DNA from 3 places in the Lysinibacillus sp. FSL K6-3209 genome. Region 2 is predicted to be linked to each of the others. Evidence: a T-box and tRNA genes for the amino acid it is inferred to sense, from the RefSeq annotation. Region 2 holds a T-box; the other regions hold tRNA genes.
What was found. The T-box of region 2 lies ahead of leuS (leucine--tRNA ligase). A T-box ahead of a tRNA ligase gene usually reads a tRNA of that ligase, here a tRNA-Leu.

Region 1 (7,933 bases), 1.3 Mb from region 2:
GAAACGTGATAAATTATTACTTGTCGTTAAGACGACGCAACATTAAGTATTACAAACTTCTTAAATAATGACCGCAAAAAAATGTTGACAACAACATTTGGAAGTGGTAAGATTTAAAAGTTGTCACTTCTTAAAGAAGTAAAGTATTTTAAAAAAGTTGTTGACAACGAAGTTTGAAAATGTTATTATATAAAAGTTGCTGAAACAAACGGCATCGAAATGAACCTTGAAAACTGAACAAGCAAAACGTAATCAATATAGTTTTTACTAGCTAACTTTGTTAGTGAATGAAACAAAATTTTGGACATCAAAATTGATGCCAGCAAAACAATTTGAGCTAATCAAATTTCTTTTTATGGAGAGTTTGATCCTGGCTCAGGACGAACGCTGGCGGCGTGCCTAATACATGCAAGTCGAGCGAACAGAGAAGGAGCTTGCTCCTTTGACGTTAGCGGCGGACGGGTGAGTAACACGTGGGCAACCTACCTTATAGTTTGGGATAACTCCGGGAAACCGGGGCTAATACCGAATAATCTATTGTCCCTCATGGGACAATACTGAAAGACGGTTTCGGCTGTCGCTATAGGATGGGCCCGCGGCGCATTAGCTAGTTGGTGAGGTAACGGCTCACCAAGGCGACGATGCGTAGCCGACCTGAGAGGGTGATCGGCCACACTGGGACTGAGACACGGCCCAGACTCCTACGGGAGGCAGCAGTAGGGAATCTTCCACAATGGGCGAAAGCCTGATGGAGCAACGCCGCGTGAGTGAAGAAGGATTTCGGTTCGTAAAACTCTGTTGTAAGGGAAGAACAAGTACAGTAGTAACTGGCTGTACCTTGACGGTACCTTATTAGAAAGCCACGGCTAACTACGTGCCAGCAGCCGCGGTAATACGTAGGTGGCAAGCGTTGTCCGGAATTATTGGGCGTAAAGCGCGCGCAGGTGGTTTCTTAAGTCTGATGTGAAAGCCCACGGCTCAACCGTGGAGGGTCATTGGAAACTGGGAGACTTGAGTGCAGAAGAGGGTAGTGGAATTCCAAGTGTAGCGGTGAAATGCGTAGAGATTTGGAGGAACACCAGTGGCGAAGGCGACTATCTGGTCTGTAACTGACACTGAGGCGCGAAAGCGTGGGGAGCAAACAGGATTAGATACCCTGGTAGTCCACGCCGTAAACGATGAGTGCTAAGTGTTAGGGGGTTTCCGCCCCTTAGTGCTGCAGCTAACGCATTAAGCACTCCGCCTGGGGAGTACGGTCGCAAGACTGAAACTCAAAGGAATTGACGGGGGCCCGCACAAGCGGTGGAGCATGTGGTTTAATTCGAAGCAACGCGAAGAACCTTACCAGGTCTTGACATCCCGTTGACCACTGTAGAGATATGGTTTTCCCTTCGGGGACAACGGTGACAGGTGGTGCATGGTTGTCGTCAGCTCGTGTCGTGAGATGTTGGGTTAAGTCCCGCAACGAGCGCAACCCTTGATCTTAGTTGCCATCATTTAGTTGGGCACTCTAAGGTGACTGCCGGTGACAAACCGGAGGAAGGTGGGGATGACGTCAAATCATCATGCCCCTTATGACCTGGGCTACACACGTGCTACAATGGACGATACAAACGGTTGCCAACTCGCGAGAGGGAGCTAATCCGATAAAGTCGTTCTCAGTTCGGATTGTAGGCTGCAACTCGCCTACATGAAGCCGGAATCGCTAGTAATCGCGGATCAGCATGCCGCGGTGAATACGTTCCCGGGCCTTGTACACACCGCCCGTCACACCACGAGAGTTTGTAACACCCGAAGTCGGTGAGGTAACCTTTTGGAGCCAGCCGCCGAAGGTGGGATAGATGATTGGGGTGAAGTCGTAACAAGGTAGCCGTATCGGAAGGTGCGGCTGGATCACCTCCTTTCTAAGGATATTTTCGGAATACAAACCTTGGGTTTGTAAGATTACGTTTTGCGTTCAGTTTTGAAGGTTTATCATTACGATGAAATACTTCAAAACTGTGCTCCTGTCGCTACGCTTTCGTCGCAAATTTGCGAAGAAGTAGAAACAGGTAGTGAATTTGTTCTTTGAAAACTGGATAAAACGACATTGAAATTGTAACAAACACATTTATTTTTTAAATTAAGTTTTTAGGCTTAATAACAAATGAAGGTTTCGAGATACGAGTAAGACAAGGAAGCGATTGAGTGAGAGAAGGAGCGTACCTCTGTACGTGACTGACCGAATGAATGAAGCTGACGCTGGATTACGATGTATATCGGAAGCTGCAGGTTAAGTTATTAAGGGCGCACGGCGAATGCCTTGGCACTAGGAGCCGAAGAAGGACGGCACTAACACCGATATGCTTCGGGGAGCTGTAAGTGAGCTTTGATCCGGAGATTTCCGAATGGGGGAACCCACTACGTTTAATCGCGTAGTATCTTGACGTGAATACATAGCGTCTTGAAGGCAGACCCAGGGAACTGAAACATCTAAGTACCTGGAGGAAGAGAAAGAAAAATCGATTCCCTGAGTAGCGGCGAGCGAAACGGGAAGAGCCCAAACCAAGAGGCTTGCCTCTTGGGGTTGTAGGACACTCTATACGGAGTTACAAAGGAATGAGTTAGATGAAGCGACTTGGAAAGGTCCGCCAGAGCAGGTAAAAGCCCTGTAGTCGAAAGTTCATTCCCTCCAGAGTGGATCCTGAGTACGGCGGAACACGTGAAATTCCGTCGGAATCCGGGAGGACCATCTCCCAAGGCTAAATACTACCTAGTGACCGATAGTGAACCAGTACCGTGAGGGAAAGGTGAAAAGCACCCCGGGAGGGGAGTGAAAGAGATCCTGAAACCGTGTGCCTACAAGTAGTTAGAGCCCGTTAATGGGTGATAGCGTGCCTTTTGTAGAATGAACCGGCGAGTTACGATTACGTGCGAGGTTAAGCTTTAGAAGGCGGAGCCGCAGCGAAAGCGAGTCTGAATAGGGCGAATTAGTACGTGGTCGTAGACCCGAAACCAGGTGATCTACCCATGTCCAGGGTGAAGGTGAGGTAACACTTACTGGAGGCCCGAACCCACGCACGTTGAAAAGTGCGGGGATGAGGTGTGGGTAGCGGAGAAATTCCAATCGAACTTGGAGATAGCTGGTTCTCTCCGAAATAGCTTTAGGGCTAGCCTCGTGATGAGAATACTGGAGGTAGAGCACTGTTTGGACTAGGGGGCCATCCCGGTTTACCGAATTCAGACAAACTCCGAATGCCAGATATTTATACACGGGAGTCAGACTGCGAGTGATAAGATCCGTAGTCAAAAGGGAAACAGCCCAGACCACCAGCTAAGGTCCCAAAGTAATCGTTAAGTGGAAAAGGATGTGGCGTTGCACAGACAACCAGGATGTTGGCTTAGAAGCAGCCATCATTTAAAGAGTGCGTAATAGCTCACTGGTCGAGTGACGCTGCGCCGAAAATGTATCGGGGCTAAACGATTCACCGAAGCTGTGGATTGACATCTACGATGTCAGTGGTAGGAGAGCGTTCTAAGTGCGTTGAAGTCAGACCGGAAGGACTGGTGGAGCGCTTAGAAGTGAGAATGCCGGTATGAGTAGCGAAAGACGGGTGAGAATCCCGTCCACCGTATGACTAAGGTTTCCTGAGGAAGGCTCGTCCGCTCAGGGTTAGTCGGGACCTAAGCCGAGGCCGATAGGCGTAGGCGATGGACAACAGGTTGATATTCCTGTACCACCTCCTCACCGTTTGAGAAATGGGGGGACGCAGTAGGATAGGGTAAGCGCGCCGTTGGTTGTGCGCGTCCAAGCAGTAAGGCGTGTGTGTAGGCAAATCCGCACACTGTAACGTTGAGCTGTGATGGCGAGTCCGTATGGACGAAGTTCCTGATTTCACACTGCCAAGAAAAGCCTCTATCGAGGTGAGAGGTGCCCGTACCGCAAACCGACACAGGTAGTCGAGGAGAGAATCCTAAGGTGTGCGAGAGAACTCTCGTTAAGGAACTCGGCAAAATGACCCCGTAACTTCGGGAGAAGGGGTGCTCTTGAGCGTGCAAGCGCATGAGAGCCGCAGTGAATAGGCCCAGGCGACTGTTTAGCAAAAACACAGGTCTCTGCAAAACCGTAAGGTGACGTATAGGGGCTGACGCCTGCCCGGTGCTGGAAGGTTAAGAGGAGTGGTTAGCGCAAGCGAAGCTGCGAATTGAAGCCCCAGTAAACGGCGGCCGTAACTATAACGGTCCTAAGGTAGCGAAATTCCTTGTCGGGTAAGTTCCGACCCGCACGAAAGGCGTAACGATCTGGGCACTGTCTCAACGAGAGACTCGGTGAAATTATAGTACCTGTGAAGATGCAGGTTACCCGCGACAGGACGGAAAGACCCCGTGGAGCTTTACTGTAGCCTGATATTGAATTTTGGTACAACTTGTACAGGATAGGTAGGAGCCAGAGATCTCGGAGCGCCAGCTTCGAAGGAGGCGTCGGTGGGATACTACCCTGGTTGTATTGAAATTCTAACCCATGCCCCTTAGCGGGGCAGGAGACAGTGTCAGGCGGACAGTTTGACTGGGGCGGTCGCCTCCTAAAAGGTAACGGAGGCGCCCAAAGGTTCCCTCAGAATGGTTGGAAATCATTCGTAGAGTGTAAAGGCACAAGGGAGCTTGACTGCGAGACCTACAAGTCGAGCAGGGTCGAAAGACGGGCTTAGTGATCCGGTGGTTCCGCATGGAAGGGCCATCGCTCAACGGATAAAAGCTACCCCGGGGATAACAGGCTTATCTCCCCCAAGAGTCCACATCGACGGGGAGGTTTGGCACCTCGATGTCGGCTCATCGCATCCTGGGGCTGTAGTCGGTCCCAAGGGTTGGGCTGTTCGCCCATTAAAGCGGTACGCGAGCTGGGTTCAGAACGTCGTGAGACAGTTCGGTCCCTATCCGTCGTGGGCGTAGGAAATTTGAGAGGAGCTGTCCTTAGTACGAGAGGACCGGGATGGACACACCGCTGGTGTACCAGTTGTCTTGCCAAAGGCATCGCTGGGTAGCTATGTGTGGACGGGATAAGTGCTGAAAGCATCTAAGCATGAAGCCCCCCTCAAGATGAGATTTCCCATTACGCAAGTAAGTAAGATCCCTCAAAGACGATGAGGTAGATAGGTTCGAGGTGGAAGTGTGGTGACACATGGAGCTGACGAATACTAATCGATCGAGGACTTAACCAAAAAGTTTGAAACATTCAATGAACCGTTTATCCAGTTTTGAAAGAACAAGTAAGTTTTAAAAAAAAGCTTGTAATTATAATATTTTATGTTATAATGAATCTTGTCTTTTAAATAGTCTAGTGATGATGGCAAAGAGGTCACACCCGTTCCCATACCGAACACGGAAGTTAAGCTCTTTAGCGCCGATGGTAGTTGGGGGCTTCCCCCTGTGAGAGTAGGACGTCGCTAGGCATAATACCCAGGAGGATTAGCTCAGCTGGGAGAGCATCTGCCTTACAAGCAGAGGGTCGGCGGTTCGAGCCCGTCATCCTCCACCATATGCCGGTTTAGCTCAGCAGGTAGAGCAACTGACTTGTAATCAGTAGGTCGTGGGTTCGATTCCTATAGCCGGCACCATTTTTTGAGCCATTAGCTCAGTTGGTAGAGCATCTGACTTTTAATCAGAGGGTCGAAGGTTCGAGTCCTTCATGGCTCACCATTTTAATTGCCAACAATAATATGCGGGTGTGGCGGAATTGGCAGACGCACTAGACTTAGGATCTAGCGCCGCAAGGCGTGGGGGTTCGACTCCCTTCACCCGCACCATTTATATATTAAAATAATAATTGCCAGGATAAATAATCTTATGCACATGCGGAAGTAGTTCAGTGGTAGAACACCACCTTGCCAAGGTGGGGGTCGCGAGTTCGAACCTCGTCTTCCGCTCCAAATGTGCCGGGGTGGCGGAACTGGCAGACGCACAGGACTTAAAATCCTGCGGTAGGTGACTACCGTGCCGGTTCGATTCCGGCCCTCGGCACCATTTTTAATATTTAGCGCCCGTAGCTCAATTGGATAGAGCGTCTGACTACGGATCAGAAGGTTGTGGGTTCGACTCCTGCCGGGCGCGCCAATAAATAAACGGGAAGTAGCTCAGCTTGGTAGAGCACTTGGTTTGGGACCAAGGGGTCGCAGGTTCGAATCCTGTCTTCCCGACCATTTCCTAAAATACAATTTATGGGGCCTTAGCTCAGCTGGGAGAGCGCCTGCCTTGCACGCAGGAGGTCAGCGGTTCGATCCCGCTAGGCTCCACCAATTAATGTAAATGAACCTTGAAAACTGAACAAGCAAAACGTAATCAATATAGTTTTTATTAGCTATCTTATGTTAGTGAACGAAACAAAATTTTGGACATCAAAATTGATGCCAGCAAAACAATTTGAGCTAATCAAATTTCTTTTATGGAGAGTTTGATCCTGGCTCAGGACGAACGCTGGCGGCGTGCCTAATACATGCAAGTCGAGCGAACAGAGAAGGAGCTTGCTCCTTTGACGTTAGCGGCGGACGGGTGAGTAACACGTGGGCAACCTACCTTATAGTTTGGGATAACTCCGGGAAACCGGGGCTAATACCGAATAATCTATTGTCCCTCATGGGACAATACTGAAAGACGGTTTCGGCTGTCGCTATAGGATGGGCCCGCGGCGCATTAGCTAGTTGGTGAGGTAACGGCTCACCAAGGCGACGATGCGTAGCCGACCTGAGAGGGTGATCGGCCACACTGGGACTGAGACACGGCCCAGACTCCTACGGGAGGCAGCAGTAGGGAATCTTCCACAATGGGCGAAAGCCTGATGGAGCAACGCCGCGTGAGTGAAGAAGGATTTCGGTTCGTAAAACTCTGTTGTAAGGGAAGAACAAGTACAGTAGTAACTGGCTGTACCTTGACGGTACCTTATTAGAAAGCCACGGCTAACTACGTGCCAGCAGCCGCGGTAATACGTAGGTGGCAAGCGTTGTCCGGAATTATTGGGCGTAAAGCGCGCGCAGGTGGTTTCTTAAGTCTGATGTGAAAGCCCACGGCTCAACCGTGGAGGGTCATTGGAAACTGGGAGACTTGAGTGCAGAAGAGGATAGTGGAATTCCAAGTGTAGCGGTGAAATGCGTAGAGATTTGGAGGAACACCAGTGGCGAAGGCGACTATCTGGTCTGTAACTGACACTGAGGCGCGAAAGCGTGGGGAGCAAACAGGATTAGATACCCTGGTAGTCCACGCCGTAAACGATGAGTGCTAAGTGTTAGGGGGTTTCCGCCCCTTAGTGCTGCAGCTAACGCATTAAGCACTCCGCCTGGGGAGTACGGTCGCAAGACTGAAACTCAAAGGAATTGACGGGGGCCCGCACAAGCGGTGGAGCATGTGGTTTAATTCGAAGCAACGCGAAGAACCTTACCAGGTCTTGACATCCCGTTGACCACTGTAGAGATATGGTTTTCCCTTCGGGGACAACGGTGACAGGTGGTGCATGGTTGTCGTCAGCTCGTGTCGTGAGATGTTGGGTTAAGTCCCGCAACGAGCGCAACCCTTGATCTTAGTTGCCATCATTTAGTTGGGCACTCTAAGGTGACTGCCGGTGACAAACCGGAGGAAGGTGGGGATGACGTCAAATCATCATGCCCCTTATGACCTGGGCTACACACGTGCTACAATGGACGATACAAACGGTTGCCAACTCGCGAGAGGGAGCTAATCCGATAAAGTCGTTCTCAGTTCGGATTGTAGGCTGCAACTCGCCTACATGAAGCCGGAATCGCTAGTAATCGCGGATCAGCATGCCGCGGTGAATACGTTCCCGGGCCTTGTACACACCGCCCGTCACACCACGAGAGTTTGTAACACCCGAAGTCGGTGAGGTAACCTTTTGGAGCCAGCCGCCGAAGGTGGGATAGATGATTGGGGTGAAGTCGTAACAAGGTAG
Region 2 (7,933 bases):
TTTTTAACGAACCTCAAGCTTGGGTAGAAGAATTAGCGCGCTACGCAATTATTTGGGGTACATTTCTTGGTTTTGGTTTAGCACTTCGTCACAATCAACACATCCAAGTAGATATTTTATACGATAAATTAAAACCATCCAATAAACGAATTTTAGATTTAGTGGCAACATGCTTAAGCATCGTCTTTTGTTTGATTTATACGTACTATGGATTTATTTTAGTTGAAAACCGTTATACATCCGGTATGGTTTCACTAGATATTGGCATTCCTATGTGGGTAGTCTACTTAGTACTGCCGATTTCAGGTGTATTATTTTTACTACGATTTGTAGAAAGATTAGTCAATATTTTAAGAGGAAAGGACGAAGAATATGCTAATCCTCTTACTTAGTTTCTTTATTTTATTATTTTTACGTGTACCTGTCGCAGTGAGCTTAGCGCTTTCAACGATTTTAGTGTTCTTCCAAATTGATTTTAATATGAATATGATTCCACAGCGTATTTTCACAGCTCTCGATTCATTCCCGATGATGGCTATTCCGGGATTCGTTCTTGCTGGCGTACTGATGGCACGTGGGGGCATTTCTAAGTATTTAATAGAAGCATTACGCGCTTGGATTGGACATCTCCCTGGCGGTCTCGCAGTCGTAACCATTGTTGCCTGTGCGATATTTGCAGCGATTTCAGGTTCTTCCCCTGCTACTGCTGCTGCTATCGGTTCCATTATGATTCCTGCCATGATTTCAGCTGGCTATAAAAAGCGTTACTCTATGGGTCTTGTAGCAGCCGGTGGTACGCTAGGCATCTTAATTCCTCCAAGTGTTCCTTTAATCATTTATGGGATAACTTCCGAGCAATCTATCGGTGAATTATTTATGGCTGGGGTTATTCCAGGTCTTGCGTTAACTGGTATTTTAATCGTTGCTGCTATCTTCTATGCAAAACGCAATGGGTTTAAAGGCGATGAGCCGGCATCTTGGGAAGAACGCTGGCGTAAATCATTGAAAGCCATTTGGGGTGGCTTCTTACCGTTTTTAATTTTAGGAACGATTTATTCTGGTGTTGTCACACCTACTGAATCGGCTGTGATTGCAGTATTTTACGGATTGGTCGTGTCACTATTTATCTACCGTGAAATGAAGTTAAAAGACTTCCGCGAAGTATTAGTTGAGTCTATTAATATTACAGCGATGATTTTCTTAATTATCGGTGCTGCGTCTTTATTCGGTTTATATTTAACGAACGCACAAGTTCCTCAACAAGTTGGTGCTTGGATTGCGGAAAGTGACTTGAACAAATGGATTTTCATGATTATCGTCAATATTTTATTCTTTATCATGGGGATGTTCTTAGAAGCAGTATCCATTATACTCATAACGCTACCAATCTTGCTACCAATCCTTGTTCATTTTGATATCAACCTTATTCACTTTGCGATTATTATGACAATCAATATGGAGCTTGGTATGATTACACCTCCTGTCGGTCTAAATCTCTTTGTAGTAAGTGGTATTGCAAAGGAAAAACTCGGAGAAGTAGTTAAAGGCGTTATTCCTTTTATTATTTTAATGATTGTGTTCTTAGCACTCGTTATCATTCTTCCACAAATATCACTTTGGCTACCAGAACAAATGAAATAACGTGCCAGGCACCCAAACGATTCTGAATTTTCGAATTTGTTTCGGTGCCTGACACTTAAAAAATCCAAATAAGGAAAGCGATAAATATAATAGAGGTATAAGTTGTAGTTGTTAATGCTACGTAATGTCTTTTTTCATGTCTGCCAAAATAATATTCGATTGCTAAATTAGGTAACAATATAACTAAAATAAGCACAAAGTCAGCAGCAATAAATATAATCCATGATTTTAAGTTAAATATACATAGAACAATAACATTGATGAACTTATTAAGATATACGACTTTCTTATGATTGTCATTTACATACTTCGGCTCTTTTGGAATATGGAATTTCCAGCGAACGGCTCTCTCCGCTACCCAAGCCCCTAGCCAAATGAAACCAATCCATACGAGAAAGACCAAAAAGTTAAAGTCCAATTTCTTAAAATTAAAGTCTGTAAATGCGGATATAGCCTCCCTATCATTGACCTCATAAAATTTATTGGTTTTTATATCGAGAAAGGCAAATTTGTCATCACTTTTAAACATCTGGAGCTTTACCACTTGCCCATTACTAAATTCTATCCATAAATTATTAATTAAGTAATACTCCTCTGATTTTTGGCTTACCACTGCCTTTTGAAGCATGTTCTCAAACAGCTTTGTCTCAGTCCCTTTTACGTACTCTTGTTGCCCTATTACCCAACCTGTTCTCCCCGCTTTAAATGAATCTTCATACCAATTTTGTGCAATTGACAATTGCTGTATTTCTTCATTTTGCGCTAGTTCAACAATTGAGGCATGCTGTACATATTCCATTTGCTGCCATGGCCCACTCGCAATCAAAAAAAGTAGCGTCACCATTATCCCTACAATTATTGCAGGATATTGCCATTTGCTATTTTGTTTGTACTGTTGTTGTGCGGCTTGGTGCACAATGCGCTCCTTTAATCCTTTTGTAAAACGTGGTGTTTCGCCTATTTCCTCATTCAGCTTCTTTTTAAAAGATGTCATCGCCTAGCACCTCCCAATCGCTTCGTTCGAGTTTGTTTTGTAACAGTTGTCTCGCTCTACGCAACCTCGTTTTCACTGTATTTTCTGTACTACCTAGTACATCTGCAATTTCACGTACTTTTAATTCCTGATAATAATAAAGAATCAATACTTCCCGATAAGTAATAGGTAACTCAAATAATGCCGCTTGCAATGTAACTCGTTCCGCCGCTTTAATGACATCGCTTTCTGGAGTTCTTTTACTAATACCAAAATGAAATTTACTAAGTAATTGATGGCGTTTATTTTTCCAGCTTCTTAAATAATCATGACTTTTATGTACTGTAATTTTTACTAAATAAGTTTTAAGCGAAGCTCTTTGTTCAAAGCGATGCTGTTGCAAATAGTAGGCCAGAAATACATCCTGTACGATTTCTTCTGCAATCGACCAGTCTCGTACATATAAATAGGCCACACGAAGGCAATACTCGCCGTGCTCTTCCATAATGGCTGTTAAATGCTCACTCACTAGAGCCCCTCCTTTATTCATTCATCCTATAGTCGTAAAATTTTTAAAGTTGGTTTCACTTTAACAAAAAAGTGCCCCTGTTTTGGACACTTTTTTCGTAGCATCGTTTTAAAACTTTAGAATCGTCCCTATTTCTAACATTTTAATTTGCTTAGAGCTGTTTTCTATTTCGTCCATAACTGACGTTAACTTATAAACATTGCCATTTTGGGTTGCATGCTTGTGCCATATTTTCCGCTCTATATGATTTATCTGTTGGCGCTGATGCTAATACTTCATAATTGGGCTACATTCGATGTAGCATCTATCATAGGTTGAACCCCTGCCATCTTTTCTTCCCATTACATTGTTAGCGGGTTGCTGTTCGCTTCCTTTCCGCTCAATCCCTCTATCCATCCATCGTTCATCCAATGCATGTAATGTTCCTATTCCCAACGGCATTTATAAAAAAAGCCGTGAAGTACGCTTATTACAACGTATTTCACGGCTCTTTGTTTAATTATTTAACAACAATATTAACAAGCTTTCCTGGGATGACAATAATTTTCACCAAGTCTTTGCCCGCCATATATTCTTGTACTTTTTCATCGGCTAATGCTACTTTTTCAATTTCTTCTTTTGAAGCATCTTTTGCTACGATAATTTTTGCACGTACTTTACCTGCCACTTGAACAGCAACTTCCACTTCATCGTCCACTAGCTTAGACTCATCATACGATGGCCATTCTTCATAAGATAATGTATTTTCATGACCTAATAGTTGCCATAGCTCTTCAGCAATATGCGGAGCGATTGGTGCTAGCATTTTCACAAATCCTTCAGCATAGGCTGTTGGAAGTACTTCTGCTTTGTAGCAGTCATTAATAAATACCATCATTTGTGAAATAGCAGTATTGAAGCGAATACCTTCATAGTCTTCTGTCACTTTTTTCACTGTTTGGTGATATGATTTTTCTAAAAACGTATCATCTGAAGTTTGAACTTTTGCTGATAGCGTACCTTCTTCTTCGTTGACAAACAAACGCCAGATGCGGTCTAAGAAACGACGAGCTCCGTCCAAACCATTAGTAGACCATGCAACTGAAGCCTCTAATGGACCCATGAACATTTCATAAAGTCGTAGTGTATCTGCACCGTGTGACTCTATGATTTCATCAGGGTTCACGACATTGCCTTTTGATTTAGACATTTTTTCATTACCTTCACCAAGAATCATACCTTGGTTAAATAATTTTTGGAATGGCTCTTTTGTGTGCACTATCCCTAAATCGTATAGTACTTTATGCCAGAAGCGCGCGTATAGTAAATGCAATACGGCATGCTCTGCTCCACCAATATAAATATCAACTGGTAACCAACGTTTTAGCAACTCTGGATCAGCAATCGCTTCTTTGTTGTTAGGGTCAATATAACGTAGGAAGTACCAGCTAGAACCTGCCCATTGTGGCATTGTATTGGTTTCACGACGACCTTTTTTGCCTGTTTCAGGGTCTACAACATTTACCCAATCCGTAATATTCGCTAATGGTGATTCCCCTGTTCCAGATGGACGAATATTATCCGTTTTTGGAAGCATTAATGGTAACTCTGCTTCTGGCACTGGAGTTGTTGTACCATCTTCCCAATGGATCATTGGGATTGGCTCACCCCAATAACGTTGACGAGAGAATAACCAGTCACGAAGACGATAAGATATCTTTTTCTCCCCTACACCTTTTTCCTCTAACCATTCAATCGCCTTAGCAATACCATCTGCTTTATTTAAACCATCAAGGAAATCAGAGTTAATGTGTTGACCGTCACCTGTAAATGCTTCTTTGTCAATATCGCCACCTTCAAGCACAGCAACGATGTCTAAACCAAACTCTTTAGCAAATTCATAATCACGTTCGTCATGCGCAGGAACAGCCATAATCGCACCAGTTCCGTAAGTAGCTAACACATAATCAGCAATCCAAATCGGTACTTTTTTGCCGTTAATCGGATTTACCGCATAAGCGCCTGTAAATACGCCTGTTTTTTCTTTGGCTAAATCTGTACGCTCTAAGTCTGATTTCATTTTTACTTTTTCAAGATATGCATCGACAGCAGCTTGTTGTTCAGCTGTTGTAATTTCAGCCACTAGTTTGTGCTCTGGCGCAAGCACTGTATATGTTGCACCGAATAGTGTATCAGGGCGTGTTGTAAATACCGTAAAGTTTTTGTCCGATCCTTCAATGCTAAATGTTACTTCTGCACCCTCTGAACGGCCAATCCAATTACGTTGCATGTCTTTAATAGATTCTGGCCAATCTACATCTTCTAAATCGTCAATTAAACGATCCGCATACGCTGTAATTTTAAGCATCCATTGTTTCATTGGACGACGTTCTACTGGATGTCCGCCACGTTCAGACTTTCCATCAATCACTTCTTCATTCGCTAGCACTGTACCTAAAGCTGGGCACCAGTTTACCGCCACTTCATCTACATAAGCTAAGCCCTTTTTATATAATTGAATGAAAATCCATTGCGTCCATTTGTAGTATTCTGGATCTGTTGTGTTAATTTCACGATCCCAATCATAGCTAAAGCCTAACTCTTGAATTTGACGTTTAAATGTTGCAATATTTTTTGCTGTAAATTCTGCTGGGTCATTCCCAGTATCAAGTGCATATTGCTCGGCAGGTAATCCGAAGGCATCCCATCCCATCGGATGTAGAACATTAAAGCCTTGCATACGTTTGAAACGTGAAAGAATATCTGTTGCTGTATATCCTTCTGGATGCCCTACGTGAAGTCCCGCTCCTGATGGGTACGGGAACATATCAAGCGCATAAAATTTTGGTTTATCCGTTTCATTTTCTGTTTTGAATGTTTTGTTGACATCCCAATACTGTTGCCACTTTTTTTCAACTTGTTGATGATTAAAGCTCATTATTTTTCCTCCTTATATATGTGCAGTACCACTTATCGTAAGAATTGACAAAATATTTAAAAAATAAAAAAACTCGCCCCTTCCTTTGTCAGAAAGGGACGAGAGTATTCTTAACTCCCGCGGTACCACCCAAATTAGTGATTACACTCGGCTCAAGCTTCCTTAACGCGGAAATAACGGCAAACGTAACAATTACATATTACGTATGCAGACTCAGCAGGCGAGTTCAACTTGCATCCTTACTAGCTTCCACCAACCGCTAGCTCTCTAAAAAGAACCACAAATTTACTATTCCTCATCAATGTCTTTACATGTATTGCATTTATTCTAATGGAAAGTTCTGAAAAGCACAAGCATCTTTTTATGGTGCCTGACACGCACACAATTTCCACACAATTATTAAAAAAAATTTTTTATGATTATTTTCACCAACAATTTTTCATTTCAACCTTCTATGCAGATGAAAAATAAAAATAGTCATTACTTTCGTAACTCCCGTCTAATTGACGTTCTTTACATGCTTTTTTATGCTAAAGAAAAAAGCTAAAGGAGGCAATCGCGTGTGCCAAGAAAAAAACGGCTTTGGTCCCCAGATCATTATCATCATGTAGTAGTGCGCGGTAATAATCGTCAAACTATATTTCACAATGTTGCAGATTACGATGCTTTCTTTCGTGTATTGCAATATGCTTATCATAAATATTCGTTTAAGATTGTTACCTATTGCGTTATGTCTAACCACTATCACCTGCTGATTCGTTCACCCAAAGTACCACTAGGCAAAGTGATGGCCAATGTAAATTGGCGCTACAGCAATTACTTTAAAAAGAAGTATCACTATTGCGGTCATCTTTACGAAAGTCGATATTTTGCAGACCTTGTTCCCTCACAACTCGACATGCTTAGTGTTAGTCGCTATATTCACCGCAATCCTATCTCAACGTCTCCCCCTATGGTTGCTAAGATGGAGGACTACCCTTATAGCTCGTATTATTTCTACAAGCATGATATATCTTCAAACTACCCATTCTTTGATACAAGTATTCTCAAAAGTTATTTACTTCAAACCTCACAAGCTCAATCACTATCCTATTGTCAGTATTGCGAGGAACATGAAGGCAAATCATTTAATGTAGCACCCCTATAGAAAAGCTCCACACGACAATCCATCGTGTGGAGCTTCACTCTTCAAAAACTATCAATTGTCAGAATCTTTTCCGTGCCTGTCACTCGAAAAGTCAGCGCATTCATGGAAGGCGAAATGTTTACAACCAAGGCATTTATTCATATCTAAATGTGTCAATGCTCGATTTATAGCTTCTCCTGTATGTTCAAAAAAATGCTCTTGTCCAATTTGAGCATATAATCCATTACGCATGAGCGCTGCTTTTAAGTCCTCTTGTATACCCGTGACGAAGACCTTGCCACCACGCTTTGTAAAATTCTCCACAATATTGCTAAAATAAGACTCACCTGTGGAGTCCATAAATGGCACTTTCCCCATACGTAAAATCAGGACGCTTGGTTGCTCTTGCATAGAATGCAGTAATGTCTCTTCAAACGTTTGCGCTGCACCAAAAAACAGTGGACCCTCAATCGTATAAATACTAATTTGTGGGCAATCATGCTTTTGATTGACAACATAAGGTTGTACCTTTCCATTCTTTTTTGTATGGTCTGGTAATACTTTATCTATAACCAACTTCTCACTCATTCGTTTAGCAAACAACACAACGGCTAAGCCAAGACCTACTTCAACAGCAATCGTTAGGCTAGCGAAAACAGTAAGCAAAAATGTAATGATTAATACAAGTGAATCGCCAGATTTCGCTTTTACAATATGAGCAAAATGTTTTTGTTCACTCATATTCCA
Region 3 (7,933 bases), 640 kb from region 2:
GAGAGAACCAGCTATCTCCAAGTTCGATTGGAATTTCTCCGCTACCCACACCTCATCCCCGCACTTTTCAACGTGCGTGGGTTCGGGCCTCCAGTAAGTGTTACCTCACCTTCACCCTGGACATGGGTAGATCACCTGGTTTCGGGTCTACGACCACGTACTAATTCGCCCTATTCAGACTCGCTTTCGCTGCGGCTCCGCCTTCTAAAGCTTAACCTCGCACGTAATCGTAACTCGCCGGTTCATTCTACAAAAGGCACGCTATCACCCATTAACGGGCTCTAACTACTTGTAGGCACACGGTTTCAGGATCTCTTTCACTCCCCTCCCGGGGTGCTTTTCACCTTTCCCTCACGGTACTGGTTCACTATCGGTCACTAGGTAGTATTTAGCCTTGGGAGATGGTCCTCCCGGATTCCGACGGAATTTCACGTGTTCCGCCGTACTCAGGATCCACTCTGGAGGGAATGAACTTTCGACTACAGGGCTTTTACCTGCTCTGGCGGACCTTTCCAAGTCGCTTCATCTAACTCATTCCTTTGTAACTCCGTATAGAGTGTCCTACAACCCCAAGAGGCAAGCCTCTTGGTTTGGGCTCTTCCCGTTTCGCTCGCCGCTACTCAGGGAATCGATTTTTCTTTCTCTTCCTCCAGGTACTTAGATGTTTCAGTTCCCTGGGTCTGCCTTCAAGACGCTATGTATTCACGTCAAGATACTACGCGATTAAACGTAGTGGGTTCCCCCATTCGGAAATCTCCGGATCAAAGCTCACTTACAGCTCCCCGAAGCATATCGGTGTTAGTGCCGTCCTTCTTCGGCTCCTAGTGCCAAGGCATTCGCCGTGCGCCCTTAATAACTTAACCTATCGGCTTCCAATCCACTGCGCATTTCGTTGTCAGCTTCTCTCGTTCAATCAGTCACGTACGTAAGTACGCTCCTTCATTCACTCGTTCGCTTCCTAGAACTGCTTGTGTCTTGAAACCCTATTATTAGTTATTAAGCCTAAAAACTTAATTTAAAAAATAAATGTGTTTGTTACAATTTCAATGTCGTTTTATCCAGTTTTCAAAGAACAAATTTTGAAGTCATTCAGAAGAATGAACCTTCAAAACTGAACGCAAAACGTAATCTTACAAACCCAAGGTTTGTATTCCGAAAATATCCTTAGAAAGGAGGTGATCCAGCCGCACCTTCCGATACGGCTACCTTGTTACGACTTCACCCCAATCATCTATCCCACCTTCGGCGGCTGGCTCCAAAAGGTTACCTCACCGACTTCGGGTGTTACAAACTCTCGTGGTGTGACGGGCGGTGTGTACAAGGCCCGGGAACGTATTCACCGCGGCATGCTGATCCGCGATTACTAGCGATTCCGGCTTCATGTAGGCGAGTTGCAGCCTACAATCCGAACTGAGAACGACTTTATCGGATTAGCTCCCTCTCGCGAGTTGGCAACCGTTTGTATCGTCCATTGTAGCACGTGTGTAGCCCAGGTCATAAGGGGCATGATGATTTGACGTCATCCCCACCTTCCTCCGGTTTGTCACCGGCAGTCACCTTAGAGTGCCCAACTAAATGATGGCAACTAAGATCAAGGGTTGCGCTCGTTGCGGGACTTAACCCAACATCTCACGACACGAGCTGACGACAACCATGCACCACCTGTCACCGTTGTCCCCGAAGGGAAAACCATATCTCTACAGTGGTCAACGGGATGTCAAGACCTGGTAAGGTTCTTCGCGTTGCTTCGAATTAAACCACATGCTCCACCGCTTGTGCGGGCCCCCGTCAATTCCTTTGAGTTTCAGTCTTGCGACCGTACTCCCCAGGCGGAGTGCTTAATGCGTTAGCTGCAGCACTAAGGGGCGGAAACCCCCTAACACTTAGCACTCATCGTTTACGGCGTGGACTACCAGGGTATCTAATCCTGTTTGCTCCCCACGCTTTCGCGCCTCAGTGTCAGTTACAGACCAGATAGTCGCCTTCGCCACTGGTGTTCCTCCAAATCTCTACGCATTTCACCGCTACACTTGGAATTCCACTATCCTCTTCTGCACTCAAGTCTCCCAGTTTCCAATGACCCTCCACGGTTGAGCCGTGGGCTTTCACATCAGACTTAAGAAACCACCTGCGCGCGCTTTACGCCCAATAATTCCGGACAACGCTTGCCACCTACGTATTACCGCGGCTGCTGGCACGTAGTTAGCCGTGGCTTTCTAATAAGGTACCGTCAAGGTACAGCCAGTTACTACTGTACTTGTTCTTCCCTTACAACAGAGTTTTACGAACCGAAATCCTTCTTCACTCACGCGGCGTTGCTCCATCAGGCTTTCGCCCATTGTGGAAGATTCCCTACTGCTGCCTCCCGTAGGAGTCTGGGCCGTGTCTCAGTCCCAGTGTGGCCGATCACCCTCTCAGGTCGGCTACGCATCGTCGCCTTGGTGAGCCGTTACCTCACCAACTAGCTAATGCGCCGCGGGCCCATCCTATAGCGACAGCCGAAACCGTCTTTCAGTATTGTCCCATGAGGGACAATAGATTATTCGGTATTAGCCCCGGTTTCCCGGAGTTATCCCAAACTATAAGGTAGGTTGCCCACGTGTTACTCACCCGTCCGCCGCTAACGTCAAAGGAGCAAGCTCCTTCTCTGTTCGCTCGACTTGCATGTATTAGGCACGCCGCCAGCGTTCGTCCTGAGCCAGGATCAAACTCTCCATAAAAGAAATTTGATTAGCTCAAATTGTTTTGCTGGCATCAATTTTGATGTCCAAAATTTTGTTTCGTTCACTAACAAAGTTAGCTAGTAAAAACTATATTGATTACGTTTTGCTTGTTCAGTTTTCAAGGTTCATTTTGTTACCGTTTGTTTCAGCAACTTTTATATCTTAACATCTTTCATTAATGATGTCAACACTTTTTTAAAATGTTTTTTTGGAGCGGGTGATGAGAATCGAACTCACGACATCAGCTTGGAAGGCTGAGGTTTTACCATTAAACTACACCCGCAATTATTAAAATGTATTATGGCGCGCCCGGCAGGAGTCGAACCCACAACCTTCTGATCCGTAGTCAGACGCTCTATCCAATTGAGCTACGGGCGCATGTGTTAAATAACTGAACTGACTTGGTGCGGCCGAGAGGACTTGAACCTCCACGGGGTTGCCCCCACTAGGCCCTCAACCTAGCGCGTCTGCCGTTCCGCCACGACCGCATTCAAAAAATAGGAACCTTCTTATTATACAATGATAATTCGAATTTTCAACCTTTTTCTTAAAAAAGATGAGCCATGAAGGACTCGAACCTTCGACCCTCTGATTAAAAGTCAGATGCTCTACCAACTGAGCTAATGGCTCATATTAAGAAATGAATGGCTGGGGTACTAGGATTCGAACCTAGGCATGACGGAATCAAAATCCGTTGCCTTACCGCTTGGCTATACCCCAATAAGTGGCGGTCCCGACCGGGATCGAACCGGCGATCTCCTGCGTGACAGGCAGGCATGTTAACCGCTACACCACGGGACCAATGTTACAATTATCTATTTATGAAAATGACCCCTACGGGATTCGAACCCGTGTTACCGCCGTGAAAGGGCGGTGTCTTAACCGCTTGACCAAGGGGCCATGGCTCCGAAGGCAGGACTCGAACCTGCGACAACCTGATTAACAGTCAGGTGCTACTACCAACTGAGCTACTTCGGAATAATCATATTGTGTTGTCGGCTTTATCTTGTCGACTTTTACTATTATAGGGATTAGCTGAATAAACGTCAACCCTTTTTTAAAAGTTTTTTTACTCAACTATCATTAATTGCCCTGAACACTTGCCACAACAGTATCTGTTCACATTGAATCTAATTTTTCTAACATACCTTTGGTGACATTGTATACATTCATATGTATAGTGAGGGCGCTGTTTTTTGCTATGAGATTTAGGTCTTTGCAACGCTGAACAAAATCGAGGGGCATTCACTTTTTTTAACAACTCTCGAAAATCTTTATCTCGATGTTGATAGCCCTTTCCTTCAAGGTGCAAGTGGTAATGACATAATTCATGAAGAATGATCCCCTCTACCTCTCTAACACCATACATTTCAAACGCCTTTGGATTGATTTCAATATGGTGGGATTGCAAAAGATAACGCCCACCTGTTGTACGCAGCCTTGGATTAAAGTATGCACGATGCATAAAGGGTTTATGAAAACTTTCTAATGAAATTCGACTTACAAGCTGTTGCAGTTCCTCATTGTTCAATTTCATCACCTCTAACAATAAGAATACCACACTGCGCAGTATAGACAGTGTGGCAAGAAATTATTACACTTCAACCATTTGTTTTTCTGGAGGAAGCATCGTTAATGAAATACGGCCTTTGTTTACTTCTATTTGTTCCACCCATACTGTGACAATATCACCTAATGCCACAACCTCTAATGGATGCTTAATACGTTTTTTTTGCAACTTGGAAATATGCACAAGCCCATCTTGTTTTACACCAATATCAACGAATGCACCAAAATCGACGACATTCCGTACAGTACCTTGTAATTCCATTCCTACTTGTAAATCTTCCATTTTTAAAACATCCGTTTTAAGTAATGGTTGTGGGAAAGCATCACGCGGGTCACGACTTGGTTTCATTAAAGTATCTACAATATCCTGAACAGTAACAACGCCAATCCCTAGCTTTTCACTTAACGCTTGAACATTAAGAGCTGCAATTGCTTCCTCTGCTTTTTGTGTTCCTAGTTCTTTTTTATTTATGTGGGCCGCTTCTAAAATTTGCTCTGCAATATTGTAGCTTTCTGGGTGAATACCTGTCGCATCAAATGGATTTTTCGCTTCAGGTACACGTAAAAACCCTATTGCTTGCTCGTACGTTTTTGCACCAAGGCGTGGAATTTTCTTCAGTTGCGCTCGAGTTGTGAATTGCCCATTCTCTTCTCGTACTTTTACAATGTTTTCGGCAACGGTTTTCGATAGCCCTGAAACATATTGCAATAAAGAGGCTGATGCTGTATTGACATCGACACCGACTTGATTGACCGCTGTTTCTACTATAAATGTTAATGACTCTGATAATTTCTTTTGAGAAACATCATGCTGATATTGTCCAACACCTACTGCCTTTGGCTCAATTTTCACTAATTCCGACAATGGGTCCTGCAAACGTCGTGCAATTGACACCGCGCTCCGTTGCTCTACTTGCAAATCAGGAAACTCAGCACGCGCAACCTCCGACGCCGAATAAACGGATGCACCGGCTTCGTTGACAATAACATAAGCTACATCTGTGTTCACTTCACTTAAAACATCGGCAATAAATTGCTCAGTTTCGCGTGAGGCTGTCCCATTACCAATCGCAATGATTGTAATAGGATATTTCGCTAAAATCTCTTTCACAACTGCTTTTGATTTTGCTACATCTGGCTTTGGTGGATGTGGGTAAATCGCCGTAACTTCTAGCATTTTCCCCGTCTCATCAACAACAGCTAATTTACAACCCGTACGATAGGCAGGATCCACTCCTAGTACATACTTACCTTTTAAAGGTGGCTGTAGTAAAAGATTGCGGAGATTTTCCGAGAAAATATGAATCGCTTGCGCCTCTGCTTTTTCCGTTAATTCATTACGTAACTCTCTCTCAATCGATGGTTGAATTAATCGTTTGTAGGAATCCTCTATTGCAAGTTTCACCTCTGCAATGGCAGGTGAGAAACCTGTTGCTGGTATCCACTCTTTCCACATAATCATCAGTACTCGATCTATCGGTACTTGGATAGCAACCTTTATGACATCCTCCTTCTCCCCACGATTTACAGCTAAAATACGATGAGGAACAATGCGGTTAACAGGCTCTTCATATTCGTAATACATTTCAAAAACCTTTTTTTCATCTAGTTCCGCATTTTTTAAAGCGGTAGTCAGTATGCCCTCTTTCCAAGAAAAAGTACGGATTTTCTGCCGTATACTTGCATCATCAGCAAAGCGCTCTGCTAAAATGTCACGTGCTCCAGCAATTGCATCTTCCACTGTTGCAACATTCTCTATATCAACAAAATCTTGAGCTAATTGGACTAACGCTTCACTACGATACTCTAGTAGTAAATCAGCTAGAGGCTCCAATCCTTTTTCCTTTGCGATTGTCGCTTTCGTACGTCGTTTTTGCTTATATGGGCGATATAAATCTTCAACACGTTGTAATACCGTCGCCACTTGGATGGCATGTTCCAGCTCTGGGGTAAGCTTATCTTGTTCTTGAATTAAACGAAGAACCTCTTCTTTGCGTTGTTCAAGTTGCTGTATGTAATGATAACGATCTTCTACAGCTTTTATTTGTACCTCGTCCAAAGAGCCAGTAGCTTCTTTTCGATAGCGCGCAATAAACGGGACGGTGTTACCTTCATCCAGTAATTTTATTACTGCCTCTGCTTGATTTGGTTTAATTGCTACATCCTTTGCAATAAGCTGGTACATTTGTTTTTGTTCCACATTATCACTACCTTTTTTCTTTTCATTTTACCACTACACTTCAATAAAAAACCAAAGATAGTCTATCCACCAAGAAGGACAGCCAAAAATAAAAGGCGCTTATTGCTATTGGATTATGAAACCCTCTAGTAATAAACGCCCTAATGATAGGTATTACAGTGGCACACTTCCACTTGCAAGAATGACCTCCTGTAATTTCTTAATTGCTTTTCTTTGAATTCTCGATACATGCATTTGAGAAATACCTAATAGTTCTCCTGCTTCTTTTTGGCTCAGTTGCTCTAAATAAGTAAGCTGAATAATTTGTTTTTCTCGCTCATTCAAAACTTCCATTGCGTCTGCAACAATCATTCTTCTGTTGGTCATTTCATAACCTATATCTTCTTTGCCCATAATATCAGATAACGTGACAGTACTTCCGTCATTATCTGATTCGATTGAATGATCCATTGACAGTGCTTGATAGCTTCGGCTCATCTCCATTGCCTCTAATACTTCTTCCTCCGGTACCTCTAAACGCTCGGCAATTTCTTTAATGGAAGGTGAACGTTGTAACTCTATCGTTAACGATTCTACAGTCGTTTTAATACGTGGTCCTATTTCTTTAATTCGTCTCGGCACATGAACATCCCACGTTTTATCACGTAAGAATCGTTTAATCTCCCCAATAATAGTAGGTACAGCAAAGGCCTCAAAACTGCGACCAAATGTAGCATCAAAACGTCTTATTGCACCTAGTAACCCCAACATCCCAACTTGCACAATATCATCGTAATAAGATTTACCATATGAATATTTCCTTGCAATGGACTCTACTAAATTACGATAATGAATAACCAAATTGGTTTGTGCTTCTTCATCTTCTGTTGCTTGGTACAATTCTATCCACTTTAATACATCTTCCTTAGTAGAAGATTTATGTAGTGATTCTTTCGACATTTTTTTCCACCTGCTCCCTAGCGACGTACTTTGTCATGAAGACAGTTACGCCACCATCGTTATTAATCATCACCTCATCCATTAAAGTTTCCATTAAATAAAGCCCTAAACCGCCCTCTCTTAGCCCCGCAATACTGTCTCCCGGATGATAAGGCCCAATTTTCGTTTTAATCTCCTCAAAGTTAAAACTATTCCCATAGTCTGCAATCATCATTTCCAACTTATTTTCATAGAGGGCGCAACCTATGACAATTTCGCCTTCTTCAACATCTTTATACGCATGATGCACAACATTTGTCACCGCTTCACTAACGGCGATTTTCAAATCTTCAATATCATCGTAGCTAAATCCTATACGGTTAGCTAATCCAGAAACCGTTAAACGAATAACACTGACAAACTGCGGCTTTGCAGGAACCCTTATTTCAATATAATCAAATTCCTTCATTACTTAATTCCACCTTCTTATCAGTTTCAATATCCATCAGTTCACTTAAGCCAG

Region 1: it has a tRNA-Leu gene. The T-box ahead of leuS (leucine--tRNA ligase) is inferred to sense a tRNA for this amino acid. The anticodon was not compared.
Region 3: it has a tRNA-Leu gene. The T-box ahead of leuS (leucine--tRNA ligase) is inferred to sense a tRNA for this amino acid. The anticodon was not compared.

The regions. Positions count from the first base shown of each region.
Region 1 is NZ_CP150264.1:161,330-169,262, forward strand. Features, by position in the region: rRNA gene MHH88_RS00930 (16S ribosomal RNA) at 353-1,904, shown strand; rRNA gene MHH88_RS00935 (23S ribosomal RNA) at 2,271-5,198, shown strand; rRNA gene rrf (5S ribosomal RNA) at 5,314-5,429, shown strand; tRNA gene MHH88_RS00945 (tRNA-Val) at 5,440-5,515, shown strand; tRNA gene MHH88_RS00950 (tRNA-Thr) at 5,519-5,594, shown strand; tRNA gene MHH88_RS00955 (tRNA-Lys) at 5,601-5,676, shown strand; tRNA gene MHH88_RS00960 (tRNA-Leu) at 5,699-5,783, shown strand; tRNA gene MHH88_RS00965 (tRNA-Gly) at 5,832-5,906, shown strand; tRNA gene MHH88_RS00970 (tRNA-Leu) at 5,912-6,000, shown strand; tRNA gene MHH88_RS00975 (tRNA-Arg) at 6,014-6,090, shown strand; tRNA gene MHH88_RS00980 (tRNA-Pro) at 6,100-6,176, shown strand; tRNA gene MHH88_RS00985 (tRNA-Ala) at 6,197-6,272, shown strand; rRNA gene MHH88_RS00990 (16S ribosomal RNA) at 6,416-7,933, shown strand, end outside.
Region 2 is NZ_CP150264.1:3,480,087-3,488,019, forward strand. Features, by position in the region: gene MHH88_RS16905 (TRAP transporter small permease) at 1-392, shown strand, start outside; gene MHH88_RS16910 (TRAP transporter large permease subunit) at 373-1,641, shown strand; gene MHH88_RS16915 (hypothetical protein) at 1,697-2,635, opposite strand; gene MHH88_RS16920 (sigma-70 family RNA polymerase sigma factor) at 2,622-3,143, opposite strand; gene MHH88_RS16925 (hypothetical protein) at 3,411-3,578, opposite strand; gene leuS (leucine--tRNA ligase) at 3,643-6,060, opposite strand; T-box leader at 6,152-6,371, opposite strand; gene MHH88_RS16935 (transposase) at 6,623-7,207, shown strand; gene sulP (sulfate permease) at 7,259-7,933, opposite strand, start outside.
Region 3 is NZ_CP150264.1:4,116,603-4,124,535, forward strand. Features, by position in the region: rRNA gene MHH88_RS19995 (23S ribosomal RNA) at 1-863, opposite strand, end outside; rRNA gene MHH88_RS20000 (16S ribosomal RNA) at 1,169-2,720, opposite strand; tRNA gene MHH88_RS20005 (tRNA-Gly) at 2,933-3,006, opposite strand; tRNA gene MHH88_RS20010 (tRNA-Arg) at 3,025-3,101, opposite strand; tRNA gene MHH88_RS20015 (tRNA-Leu) at 3,126-3,211, opposite strand; tRNA gene MHH88_RS20020 (tRNA-Lys) at 3,281-3,353, opposite strand; tRNA gene MHH88_RS20025 (tRNA-Gln) at 3,369-3,443, opposite strand; tRNA gene MHH88_RS20030 (tRNA-Asp) at 3,449-3,524, opposite strand; tRNA gene MHH88_RS20035 (tRNA-Glu) at 3,552-3,623, opposite strand; tRNA gene MHH88_RS20040 (tRNA-Asn) at 3,625-3,701, opposite strand; gene MHH88_RS20045 (SprT family protein) at 3,793-4,254, opposite strand; gene MHH88_RS20050 (Tex family protein) at 4,318-6,492, opposite strand; gene sigB (RNA polymerase sigma factor SigB) at 6,646-7,431, opposite strand; gene rsbW (anti-sigma B factor RsbW) at 7,409-7,879, opposite strand; gene MHH88_RS20065 (STAS domain-containing protein) at 7,866-7,933, opposite strand, start outside.